One region of the Peribacillus sp. FSL M8-0224 genome, then DNA from elsewhere that is predicted to be linked to it. Evidence: riboswitches for the same ligand, from Rfam matches in the RefSeq annotation. Region 1 holds a riboswitch; the other holds the start of a gene.
What was found. Region 1 has a riboswitch for glycine ahead of MKX49_RS00955 (amino acid permease). Riboswitches for the same ligand answer to the same signal wherever they lie in the genome.
Positions count from the first base shown of each region.

Region 2: it holds a riboswitch for glycine, as region 1 does, so the genes downstream of both, gcvT (glycine cleavage system aminomethyltransferase GcvT) here and MKX49_RS00955 (amino acid permease) in region 1, are expected to answer to the same signal.

Region 1 covers NZ_JBBOOJ010000001.1:203,136-209,682, reverse strand. Annotated here, with positions in the region: gene MKX49_RS00985 (LysR family transcriptional regulator) at 1-328, opposite strand, end outside; gene MKX49_RS00980 (hypothetical protein) at 800-1,012, shown strand; gene MKX49_RS00975 (BBE domain-containing protein) at 1,123-1,197, opposite strand; gene MKX49_RS00970 (hypothetical protein) at 1,480-1,647, opposite strand; gene MKX49_RS00965 (hypothetical protein) at 1,638-1,856, shown strand; gene MKX49_RS00960 (amino acid permease) at 1,881-3,269, opposite strand; glycine riboswitch at 3,763-3,841, shown strand; gene MKX49_RS00955 (amino acid permease) at 4,037-5,380, shown strand; gene MKX49_RS00950 (DUF3311 domain-containing protein) at 5,654-5,854, shown strand; gene MKX49_RS00945 (sodium:solute symporter family protein) at 5,851-6,547, shown strand, end outside.
Region 2 covers NZ_JBBOOJ010000001.1:3,160,651-3,167,197, forward strand. Annotated here, with positions in the region: gene gcvPB (aminomethyl-transferring glycine dehydrogenase subunit GcvPB) at 1-190, opposite strand, end outside; gene gcvPA (aminomethyl-transferring glycine dehydrogenase subunit GcvPA) at 183-1,529, opposite strand; gene gcvT (glycine cleavage system aminomethyltransferase GcvT) at 1,547-2,653, opposite strand; glycine riboswitch at 2,794-2,876, opposite strand; glycine riboswitch at 2,880-2,967, opposite strand; gene MKX49_RS15110 (DEAD/DEAH box helicase) at 3,344-5,032, shown strand; gene MKX49_RS15115 (YqhG family protein) at 5,010-5,807, shown strand; gene MKX49_RS15120 (YqzE family protein) at 5,852-6,037, opposite strand; gene comGG (competence type IV pilus minor pilin ComGG) at 6,130-6,516, opposite strand; gene comGF (competence type IV pilus minor pilin ComGF) at 6,509-6,547, opposite strand, start outside.

The DNA of each region.
Region 1 (6,547 bases):
GAGGAAGAGCAAATGGAATAAAGTATTGCGATGTAATGATATTAGCCCCTATCGTTATTTCCTCCAGTTCGCTTCCTGTTTTCAACTGCTTTTTCCCCTGGTGAAAGGTACGAATTATTTGATCCGCAAATGGAATGAAGGCTTTCCCTTTTTCAGTTAAAATAATTCCTCTTCCTTGCCTCTCAAATAATACTGAATCGAGTTCACTCTCAAGCGTCTTAATCCTTGCCGAAACCGTTGGCTGTGATAAAAACATTGCCTCTGCGGCTTTATGAAAACTATTAAGGTGAACAACATACATAAAAGCTTCAATATGATCAATATTCATCTTGCCAACTCCTTTTTCCAAAATGAACGCAAAAAGCTCCTGTTCGCTTATCGCGTTCAGGAGCTTTCGGTTGTCCAATCAGCTCATCCTCTTATAATGATTCTTTCTCCGATTTTAATCTGATAAATCCAATAAGTAAAGTATAATTTAAATAACTGAACAACGAATAAGTCACGATTTTTTTTCATTATCTTACAATTTGATATCAATATGCAGATGAAAATTTCAGGATTCTAAGTAAATAAAACGAATAATTCCGTTCTCTTTCTGCCCGCTTTTCAATCCTAAGGATGCACCTTTTTTACGAATTTGGATTGTTAAATTGTTTACCCCAATGGACTTTTTTGGCCTTTTCAGAACTTTTCCAAGCTGTACATCCTGTCTACGTTATATTTTTTTCTTCTTATAAAAAAGAAAAGAAAGGTCATCCTAATGGAGTAATTCTAATAATGACATAAGGAGAGAAACTACATGCCTCAACAACAAATTGATATCAATCAATTAAATCAAGCAAAAGCAAACGTTACCCTTACGCAAACCTTACTTTCACAAGCAATTGAAAAATCTTCCTCGGATCCAACTTTGGCACAAGAAGCCATTAAACAAGCGGCTCAAGAAATCGCACAAGCCCAATCTTCCGTAAATCAGGTTTACAGTACAGTACAAGCTCAGCAAGCGGAATGATTCTGGGGATTATCTCGATTAATTGATTCAAAACAAGAAGAAAGAGGCCTATATCCAAATTCAGGAATAGGCCTTTATATAACGAATGTTTTTGGTGAATCCAAGCTTTTTCAACCCCACTTATTTAATGGCGGTATGCTTTGTGGGAACTTAAACGCATTGTATGGATCATACCTCGTTTTCACTACTCGAAGCCGTTTAAAATTTCCTCCATATTAAGCAACTGGTCAATCTTTAATGGTGTAACGATACGCCCGGTAAGCTTTGTTCTTTCCAAAAGATAGCCCCTTCCTCGGGCAACATCCTATGAAAAAATCTGGCAAGAAGACATATTCCTAAGCTTATTGATTCATTCCCCCTGCTGGCCCCCTTGTTACGGGGGCAAATTAGCTACACTCGTGAGTTTCGCTGTTTTACTCGTGAATTCAACGACTTTACCCGTGAGTTTCGCTGTTTTACTCGTGAATTCAACGTCTTCTCGTGAGTTTTGCTGTTTTACTCGTGAATTCAACGACTTTACTCGCGAATTTCGCTGTTTTACTCGTGAATTCAACGACTTTACTCGTGAGTTTCGCTGTTTTACTCGTGAATTCAACTTCTTCTCGTGAGTTTTGCTGTTTTACTCGTGAATTCAACGACTTTACTCGCGAATTTCGCTGTTTTACTCGTGAATTCAACGACTTTACTCGTGAGTTTCGCTGTTTTACTCGTGAATCCAACGACTTTACTCGTGAGTTTCGCTGTTTTACTCGTGAATCCAACGACTTTACTCGTGAGTTTCGCTGTTTTACTCGTGAATTCCACAATTGATCTACAAGGACAAAAAAGGCCCTTCTCGAATTAGAGAAGGGCTTTTTAATAGAATTTCTTATCCTGAAATCTCATCATCGGATTTAACGTCCAATGGTGTTCGTTTATCCATTTTCAGCATGTAATAACTTGCTATTACCAAGGCTAGGAAAACGATCCCGACAACCAAGGAAATCCTTGTACTAGGATTGATCCACATACCTACCAGCACCATCAGTAAAAAGGCTATTGTCGCATAGTTACTGTAAGGGGCCAACGGCATTTTGAACGGATGTTTCTCCATTTCAGCGGCATTTACCTTTCTGAATTTAAGCTCACTGATCAGTAAGACAAACCATGGAATCATCCCAGGTAAAACACTCGCACTGTACACATAAAGGAATACTTGCGGCGGTGCAAGATAGTTCAGGATAACTCCGATGCCCAATCCTAAAAGTACAGCGATCGTACAATATGCCGGCACTCCATTTTTAGATACTTTAGCAAAGATTTTCGGAGCTTGGCCATTCAATGCCAGTGTGTAAAGCATACGCCCTGCACTGAAAATACCACTGTTGCATCCAGACATTGCCGCAGTGATTACGACAAAATTGATGATGCCTGCTGCTGCTGTGATACCTATTTTAGCAAAGGTTGAAACGAATGGGCTGCCTAAGTCATCCAGTTGATCCCAAGGGAAGACTGTCACGATGACGAATATGGCACCAATATAGAAAATTAATATGCGCCATATGATTGATTGGATCGCTTTTGTTACGGTCTTCGTTGGGTCTTTCGCTTCTCCGGCTGTGATGCCGATAAGCTCAACGCCTTGATAGGAAGCCACGACAAGCGAAAGCGCAAAGAAGAATCCTGTCCAGCCTCCCGTAAAGAAGCCGCCATTTTCCCAAAGATTCGATAATCCAATCGCATCCCCGCCATTCCCTATTCCAAAGAAGATAAGGCCTAGGCCGGCAACGATCATCAATATAATCGTTATGATTTTTATAAGTGCAAACCAGAATTCAAATTCCCCGAAGGATTTAACGGAAATGAGGTTGGCCGCTCCCAAGATGAACATGGCGACCACACCTGGTATCCAGGCCGGTAACTCCGGGAACCAATATTGCATATACAAGCCAACCGCAATGATTTCGGACATTCCGACGATTACCCATTGAAACCAATTGCTCCAAGCAGTCATATAACCTGCCAAAGGATGTATATAGCTGCTCGCAAAGGTTGCAAAAGAACCTGTAGTCGGTTCTAAATAAAGCATCTCACCCATGGAACGCATGATGAAAAATATAAAAATACCTGCGATGGCATAAGCAAGCATTACAGAGGGCCCTGTCCATTTGATCGTGCTCGCCGATCCCATGAATAACCCGACACCGATGGTTCCGCCCAAAGCTATCATTTGAATGTGACGTGATTCTAGCCCTCTCTTTAATTCCTTGTTCGACATGTTTAACTCCCCCAGATGCAATATCGGTAATGCTTTTCTATCCTTACCACGAACTTATTAATTATTGCGGTTAGAAATGCTCTATCGAAAAAATATCAATAACACTTCATTTATGTTTTCTTATCTTATAATAGTAAATATTCTGTAAAAATACAATTGTATTTTTGAAATAAACAGTTGCCAAATATATCTTGGCAATTTTCCTAATCGAAAAATATCATTTTTAAAAAATGATGATCAATATTTCATAATAGTGATCATCCAAAAAAATAAATTTTTCAAGTACCTTTATAAAAATTAAGACCACTATTAAACTACAGATAATGCCTGTTTCCTTTCAAAAAAATTGTTGACCTACCGAAAAATAGATGATAGAATTCCAATATTATTTTATAAGCATAATGAATGATCAAGCAGTGGAAAATTATACTGACTGACTTTCTTCACAACCGCATAAAAGCAAGCGATGAATGCTATGGATGACACTATAGCAGGAGCAGCTTCTGGAGAGACTGTACAAGATGCAGCGCCGAAGGATTCACAATCTCAGGCAAAAGGACAGAAGAGTAACGAATGATATATTGTTATTCTGAACCCTTTAAGAGATTGGTATTATCCAATCTCTTTTTTTATTGTCCATTTTGTGATTGGACTAAAACAACAAATGGGAAAGGCAAGCTGGACGACAATCACGTCCCTCTCTCCAAGACCATGCAGGTAAACTCATTCACTTCACTACCAAGACTATAAAAACGGGGGCGTACGAATTGGCTAAACAAGAATTAAAAAGAGATTTAAAAAATCGACATGTACAACTGATTGCAATAGGAGGAACCATTGGCACCGGTTTATTTTTAGGTTCCGGAAAAGCCATACAATTGGCGGGGCCTTCCATATTATTCTCTTATCTGATAATAGGGATTGCCTTGTTTTTTGTGATGAGGGCCCTGGGGGAATTGCTCTTATCCAATGCAGGGTATGTATCATTCACTGAATTCGCAACTGAATATGTCGGTCCATGGGCCGGCTTCGTGACAGGTTGGACATATTGGTTTTGTTGGATCATGACCGCAATGGCCGATATCATAGCTGTCGGTGTTTATATGCAATATTGGTTTGATGTCCCTCAATGGATTCCGGCTCTGCTATGCCTGGTCATTCTGTTAGGATTGAACCTATTGACCGTTAAGATCTTTGGCGAATTGGAATTCTGGTTTGCCATCATTAAAGTAATCACGATAATCGCCTTGATCATCGTAGGAATCTTCCTTCTGATCATCGGCTTCAATACCAATAGCGGAACGGTTTCCCTAACGAACCTATGGAATCATGGGGGCATGTTCCCTAATGGCATTTCTGGATTCCTATTATCTTTACAGCTGGTCGTCTTCTCATTTGTCGGTGTCGAATTGGTCGGGGTTTCTGCAGCAGAAACGGCAAACCCGAGAAAGAACATTCCATCTGCAATCAATAAAATCCCTGTCCGGATTTTACTTTTCTATGTTGGGGCACTATTCGTCATTCTCTGCGTCAACCCATGGACACAACTGGATGCCACAAGCAGCCCATTTGTAGAGGTCTTTGCGTTAATCGGCATTCCTGTCGCTGCAGGGATCATCAACTTCGTCGTTTTGACATCCGCTGCTTCTGCATGCAACAGCGGTTTATTTTCAACGAGCCGAATACTTTATACGTTAAGCAGGAATGGCGAAGCCCCTGCTAAACTGGAAAAATTAAATAAACAGGCTGTTCCGAGCAATGCCTTATTAACATCCACAATCGTTGTATCAATAGGGGCATTATTAAGCAAACTGATACCTGAACAGGCATTTACCGTCGTGACGACCATCAGTGCCATCTGTTTCATATGGGTATGGAGCATTATCTTGATTTCCCATATCAAATATTCGAAAACAAGGCCTGACCTAAGAGCAAAATCGACTTTCAAGGCTCCTTTTACACCCTTTGTCAATTACGCCATATTAGGATTATTCCTGTTCATCCTTATTGTTATGCTATTCGCTGAAGCTACACGACTATCACTGCTCTTGACCCCAATCTGGTTCATACTTTTGGTAATACTATATAACTCTAGGAAAAAATATAGCTAAAGGAAATAAAGCCTTGAACTCAATATGAATTCAAGGCTTTATCTGTTTTATGAACATATCATTGTTCGGCTGTCTGCGCACAGTTGCTCAAATATATCAGGCAACTGCATTAAATTTTATATCAAAATAGTGTAAGCTAATATATATTATCGGACCTTTTCCGTCATGTATGAATTTTTCATCCGGTTCGGTTCACATATCCATCAGTGGCATTGAAGAATAAACCCCCATTGGTGGGCGTTTCACTTTATTTAAAACGGAGGGGGTTGTTTAATGAAGATTATATATATTCTTACTCTAGTTCCTTTTATAGGCATACTAGGATTTCTGCCTTTTGTTAATAAAATAGAACCATATGTATTAGGGATGCCTTTCAATATGTTCTGGATGGCTATGTGGGTGGTCCTTACCTCTGCCATACTGGGCATCATGTATAAGCTGGATCCCAGGAATCGGGAAGGTGACCAGGAATGAATATTGCTCTCTTAATCATTTTAGCATTTTTACTTCTATCGATATTTTTAGGCATACGCTCTTCAAAAGGAAAAGATATGGACTTGGAACAATGGACGGTTGGCGGACGCGGTTTTGGTGCGATATTCGTCTTTCTGCTGATGGCCGGGGAAATCTATACGACCTTCTCCTTCCTGGGCGGCAGCGGCTGGGCTTATGGCAAGGGCGCACCCGCACTATATGTTCTAATTTACATTACTTTGTCTTACGTATTATCCTATTGGCTCCTGCCGGAAATATGGAGATATGCCAAGGAAAATAAACTGATGTCTCAATCCGATTTCTTTGTAAGCAAATATAAGAGTCCCGGTTTAGGAATTTTGGCTGCGCTTGTCGGTGTGGTGTCGATGATTCCAGTGATCGTCGTGCAGCTGAAAGGATTGGGGATCATTGTTTCAGAAGCATCTTATGGTGCCATCTCTATGTCTGAGGCAGTTTGGATGGGGGCGATCAGCCTTACCATTTATGTGATGATCTCCGGTATACACGGTTCAGTTTGGACAGCGGTCATTAAAGATATCATGATGGTCGCCATAATAGGATTTTTGGGGATTTATCTGCCGATTCATTACTTTGGCGGATTTCAGCCGATGTTTGAAGCGATTGATGCGGCCAAGCCTGGTTTTCTTAAGTTCCCAGATCAGGGACTTAGCG
Region 2 (6,547 bases), 3.0 Mb from region 1:
AAAGTGCAGTATAGTGACGCATGATATCCAGTTCGGACACCTCAGGAAGCTTTGGCTCTTCTTCACGGATGTAGTCGGCAGGAAGAATTTCTTCGAGCGGAATAGTTGCAACATCCATTTCTGGCAGACTGTACCCGATCCGGCCGGAAGTACTGATTTCAAAAATGAGTGATTGATCTTGATTATTCATGTTGATCCCCCAATTCCTGCGCAAGTGCATCAATTTCTTCTTTTGTTCTTAGTTCAGTTACCGCAACCAGCATATGGTCTTTCAATTCAGGATAAACCGTACCTAAATCGAAGCCGCCGATCATCCCTTTTTCAAAAAGGTTTTTATTGATTTCTGAAAACGGAGCAGGCAGTTTAATGACAAATTCATTAAACGAAGGACCGTCGAATATCACTTCCACCCCTTTTGCCATAATTGCTTTTTTCGCATAATGTGCTTTTTGAATATTTTGCACGGCCATTTCTTTGACACCCTTTTTCCCAAGCGCGGTCATTGCAACAGAAGCTGCCAAGGCATTCAAAGCTTGATTGGAACATATGTTGGATGTGGCTTTGTCACGGCGAATGTGCTGTTCACGAGCTTGAAGCGTCAGTACAAACCCTCTTTTTCCATTCTCATCAACCGTCTGACCGACGAGTCTGCCCGGAACTTTCCGTACAAATTTATTAGTAACCGCAAAATATCCACAATGAGGTCCACCGAATGCCGCTGGAATGCCGAATGGCTGAGCATCCCCCGTTACGATATCTGCACCGAGTGCACCAGGGGATGTCAAAGCTCCCAAAGCAAGCGGATTACTGGAAACGATAAACATGGACTTGACGCCATGAATGATTTCTTCCATTTCTTTCAATGGCTCGATCCGGCCAAAAAAGTTCGGATATTGCACGATCACTCCTGCAATGTCATCATTTGCCAATTCCCTTAAAGCAGCTAAGTCCGTCACACCGTCTTTATGAGGAATTTCGATCACTTCCACGCGTTGCCCTTTCGCATATGTCTTCACAACTTCTCTTGATTCAGGATGAACGGTTCCTGAAATGAGAATCTTCTTCCGCCTTGTCTGTCCTGAAGCAAGCATCGCTGCTTCAGCCAGCGCCGTCCCGCCGTCATACATGGAGGAGTTAGCCACATCCATGCCCGTCAATTCACATATCATCGTTTGATATTCAAAGATTGCTTGAAGCTCGCCCTGTGAAATTTCAGGCTGATACGGTGTATAAGCCGTATAAAACTCAGAACGGGAAAGAACATGATCGACGATGACCGGGGCGTAATGGTCATAGACACCCGCACCAAGGAAGGAAGCATAATTTTTAAGGTCCGCATTCTTTGCAGCAAGCCTTGATAATTCTTTCATTAATGCAGGTTCCGATTTAGCAGGCTTGATATCGTATTCTCCTTGAAAACGAACGCTTTCAGGGATATCATTGAAAAGTTCTTCAGCAGTGGATACCCCTATCGCTTCCAGCATTTCTTGTTTATCTTGCTCTGTCATGGGTAAATAACGATGTTTCATCTAATGACCATTCCCCTCTATTTACGTGGTTTTTTATAAAAAGGTGTTTGTATTATAACGGCTTTCAAACGTTTGGAACGGATTTCCACTTCGACTTCCGCATCCAGAACCGAAAATTCCTTATCGATAAGTACCAATCCAACGTTTTTCTTCAATGTTGGCGATTGGGTACCAGTCGTGACCTCGCCAATGACTTCATCACCGCTGTAGACCTTATACCCATGACGTGGAATGCCACGGTCAATCATTTCAATTCCCACAAGCTTTCGGGGAGCCCCTTTCTCCTTTTGCTCAGCAAGAACGGCTTTCCCGAAAAAATCAACTTCCTTATCCACTTTTACTGCAAAACCAATCCCGGCTTCTATCGGGGTGATGTCCGCTGAAAGCTCCTGCCCATACAGCGGCAGTTTCGCTTCAAAACGCAGGGTATCACGAGCACCTAAACCAATCGGCTGAACCCCCTCTTCCTTACCGGCATCCATAATCGCCTTCCAAAGGGCAGGGCCATTTTCACTGTCGCTATATATCTCAAAACCATCTTCACCAGTGTATCCAGTACGGGATACCAGCGTGGAGATACCGTTAATCATGACATGATCCTTGAACCTGAAAAATCCAATTTCACTTAAGTCAGTACTTCCCGATAGTTTTTGTAATATCTTCTCTGCAGCCGGTCCTTGAAGTGCCAGCTGTGTATAGTCACTTGATACATTCGTAATTTGGGCATCTTCCGTTAAATTAGCTTGCAGCCAATTGAAATCTTTTTCTGTATTCGCTGCATTGACCACGAGCAGATAGTCGTCCTCAGCCCTTTTATACACGATAAGATCATCAACCGTGCCTCCGTTTTCATAACACATGGCGGTATATTGGGCACCGCCTTGTTGCAGCTTTGATATATCATTGGTCAGCATCTTCTGTAAAAAGGAAAGGCTCCCAGGCCCCTTAACATCGACTTCCCCCATATGGGAAACATCAAATAACCCCGCTTTTGTCCGTACGGCTTCATGTTCATCTTTTATACCCGAAAATTGGACAGGAAGTTCCCAGCCGCCAAAATCAATCGTTTTACCTCCATATTCACGATAAACCTCAAATAGTGGTGTTCTGTTTAAATTGGTCAAAACATGACCCCCTTCAGATTTTTTAAAAAATTAATTGGCTTCATTATCAAAAGCTTCTTGTCATTACGCATCAGATACATCCTGATTCATGATGTGAAAAAAGCACAAAAAAGGACAGAGAAAGCCCGTTTGAGCTTTTTCTCTGTCCTGAAACCTGAAAGTTTACCTATGTAATAGGTTTTCCCCTTTGGTGGCCGTCCATAACAGGCGGCGCTCTCCAGAGTTGCGTCCAATAAGAGTTCTTTTGCCTGAGAGATTCACTGCTAAGTTTGCTCCTTCGGCGCTACATCCGTAGTCTCTCCCCTTATCTTCACCCGCATATAAATGGTCTACCATTGAAAGGAAACGAATAAGCCCCAAGCATTGGTAAAACCTTTTAGCATAAATGGGATGCATTCTCTGCCAATTCTCCTAAAACTTCAGAAACCGTTTGACTGATCTCCTTCAGTAATCTTGGATAAATTAGGAGCCTATAGCCCATACTAAGAAAACGCGAACTGCAAAATTAATGTACAAACATTCTTTGTAGCGTTTGGAAATTGGAATTTTCTAAATATACTTATATCCTACCCTAAGAATCTTATCTCTGCAATATCTTTTGAAGAGAAATATTTTTCTTACTTCACATATGAAATGTTCGGGTTTTGACCTTATATTAAGGAAATTATGATTTAAGAGGGAGTTATTTCTATGAAAATCAATATATCCTTCAATTCTGAATGGAATGACGAGTTTCTGCAAAAGATGGAAAATGACGGTCCATGGGGAAATTGGGAGCTTTATAAGTTGGCGGTTCAAATGGAGGAAAACCTTATCATCCCTGATTTTGAAGGTTTACAGGCGCCCAAGCACCTTCCTCAGCTAACCCCGCTTCCCCATCAATTGGAAGCGGCGAAGCAAGTAGTGGAAAAGATGAATGGAAAAGCCATTTTGGCTGATGAGGTAGGGCTGGGAAAAACAATTGAAGCAGGCTTGATCCTAAAAGAGTATATGATTAGGGGCCTTGTAAAAAAAGTATTGATCCTTGTTCCGGCTTCCCTTGTCACACAATGGGCATTTGAATTGAATACCAAGTTCCATATTCCGGCAGTCGTTCAGAGAAAAAGTTATGTCTGGGACTCCTGTGATGTAGTCATTTCATCCATTGATACAGCGAAACGCGCTCCACATCGAGATATCATCTTTACTCAGGAATATGACTTCATCATTATTGATGAAGCTCATAAACTTAAAAATAATAAGACGAAGAACTATGAATTCGTCCAAAATCTGAAAAAGAAATTTTGCTTACTCCTGACAGCCACTCCGATTCAAAATAAAGTCGAGGAGATATTCCACCTCGTTTCGTTATTGAAACCGGGCCACTTGGGAAATGCCTCACTCTTTTCGGAAAAGTATAAAGGGAAAGGCCGGAACATAACTGAAGATGAACACCTAAAGGAACTGGTCAACACTGTCATGATTCGAAACCGGCGGGCCGATACTGGCATTGAATGGACAAAACGGCATGTGGAAACCATCACCATTGAATTTTCTCCAACGGAACAAGCATTGTATGATGCTGTTTCCAAATTCAAGCCAATTTCGGATGGATCAAAAGGAAGCGCCTTTTCGGCTCTCACTCTCCAAAGGGAAGCATGCAGCAGCAGAGAGGCTGTCTTTTATACATTAAAGAATATGAGAGATAAATACGATCAGCCTTCCCCTGATTTTTTGGCAAAGCTTGATGATTTATTTACTAAAGTGAATGAAACGGTCCAGAACTCAAAGGCTGAAAAAGCTTTGGAACTGATCAAGAAAATTGATGACAAAGTAATTATCTTTACGGAATATAGGGCGACTCAACTATATCTCCAATGGTACCTACAGCAGAATGGAATTTCTTCTGTTCCTTTCCGGGGCGGTTTTAAGCGCGGAAAGAAAGACTGGATGCGAGAATTATTCCAAAAGAATATTCAGGTATTAATCGCAACAGAAGCTGGCGGGGAAGGGATAAACCTTCAGTTTTGCCATCACTTGATTAATTTTGACCTGCCATGGAACCCAATGAGGCTTGAACAGAGAATTGGACGGATCCACCGCCTTGGTCAGGAAGAAGATGTGATGATTTATAACTTTGCCACGAAAAATACAGTTGAAGAACATATACTGAAGTTACTATACGAAAAAATAAATTTATTTGAAAAAGTAATCGGTGAATTGGATGATATTCTAACCAAACTGGATATTAACAACATTGAAGAATATTTAATTGATGTGGTCGGCGAGTCCAAAACAGAGGGCGAAATGAAAATCAAGATGGATAATTTTTCATCATTGATCCAATTCGCTCAATCAATGAAGGAAGGTGAGGTTCATGCAGCAACGGGAAATTCATGATTTTTTAATCACTTTCTTTAAAGCCAACGATTGTGAAATACTGGATAATGCACCAACCCACCTTACAGTGCAATTGACGATTGAAATGGATAAGGAATTAATGAACAGACCCTTTTATTGGCATTATCTAGAAAAAACAGGAGGTGTTCCGAACCCGGCACAGATCACTTTCATTACCGACCCAGAACAAGCTCCATCCGATTTAAAGGGAGAAATGATTCATTTTGGCTCCCCTCGCCTTCACCAGATTATTCAATCAACCAAAAAGCTGGCAGGGTATACTAGACTTTTTGAGAATACGCCTCCATCAAAAGGCAGAAATAATCCTTTGTTTCCTTGGCTGACCTTGAATGTGAAAATATCGTATCAATGCGACCGCAAAAAAGATACTTTCATGTCAATCGGATTGAATTTAATCTCGGGTGAAATAATGGAAGGGTTTCACCATCGGGTTTTACCGATTAACGTCACCCCGAAAATACCGGATTACTCCTTTACACTTTCACCTTTGATCATGCCCAAGAGTGGATTGGCAAGACTGGATACATACATCAGAACCAGTTTCGAGGATGATGACCATTCCTGGGCGGAGGAGGCAATGCTGCGCTGGCAGAATGACTTGAATTTATTGGAGCATTTTTACAAGGATATGGACGAAAAAAGTGAGAGCTATTATACCGAAAAAGAAGCACTAAAAGCACAGTATGAACCCAACATCAGAATATCCATCATCAACGGAGGATTATTTTACCTTTCAGATAGGGCGTTGGGATAAGTAAAGAACAAAAAAACAGATGTCCAAAGTTCAGGACATCTGTTTTACTTTTTGATCGTTTTCCTTACAAACATCGACAAAGCAAAAGGGACAATGCCAAACCAATGGGACATACCATGGTTTTTATCCTCTTTTCTGTGACGGCGTTTTTCTTTTCGTTCTTTTTTCGTCAGATTGAAATACTCGACAAGCTGCTGCGTCAGATATTTAATATAAGCGTTTGTAGACATATAAAATCATCACCCTACGCAAAGTATGTCCGGTTTACGCTTTTTTTATTCCTTCCCTTGCTCCCTGAACACGTGAACCTGTCGTTTTGGTATTACATAGCTTGCTTCTCCAACCATTCTTTCACTTCCCCCGCTTCTTTATCGTATTGAATGATGACCCTTCCCTCTCGGTCATTTTTAGTTTTGGAAGAAAACTCGATATAGACGTAAGGACCTTCTTGCTTCATTAAGGAATATCGCACCACACCCTTGGGATATGATTTTTCCCCCTGGATGATTTTCGGGATTTCTTCGCCCCACTCTGCCGTCACATCCTTGATGGCTAGATGGACAAGATGGTCGGCCACAAGCGACTCTTCCACTTCTTTATAAAACTTTTTATCAATGATAAACTGGTCGATCATTAGTATCGTGAACATGATGAAAACACTCGCCACAATCATGACCATCGGGAAAACGACTCCTTTTTGATTATTCATCGACTTTCGTATCATTCCTAAAGAAGGGATG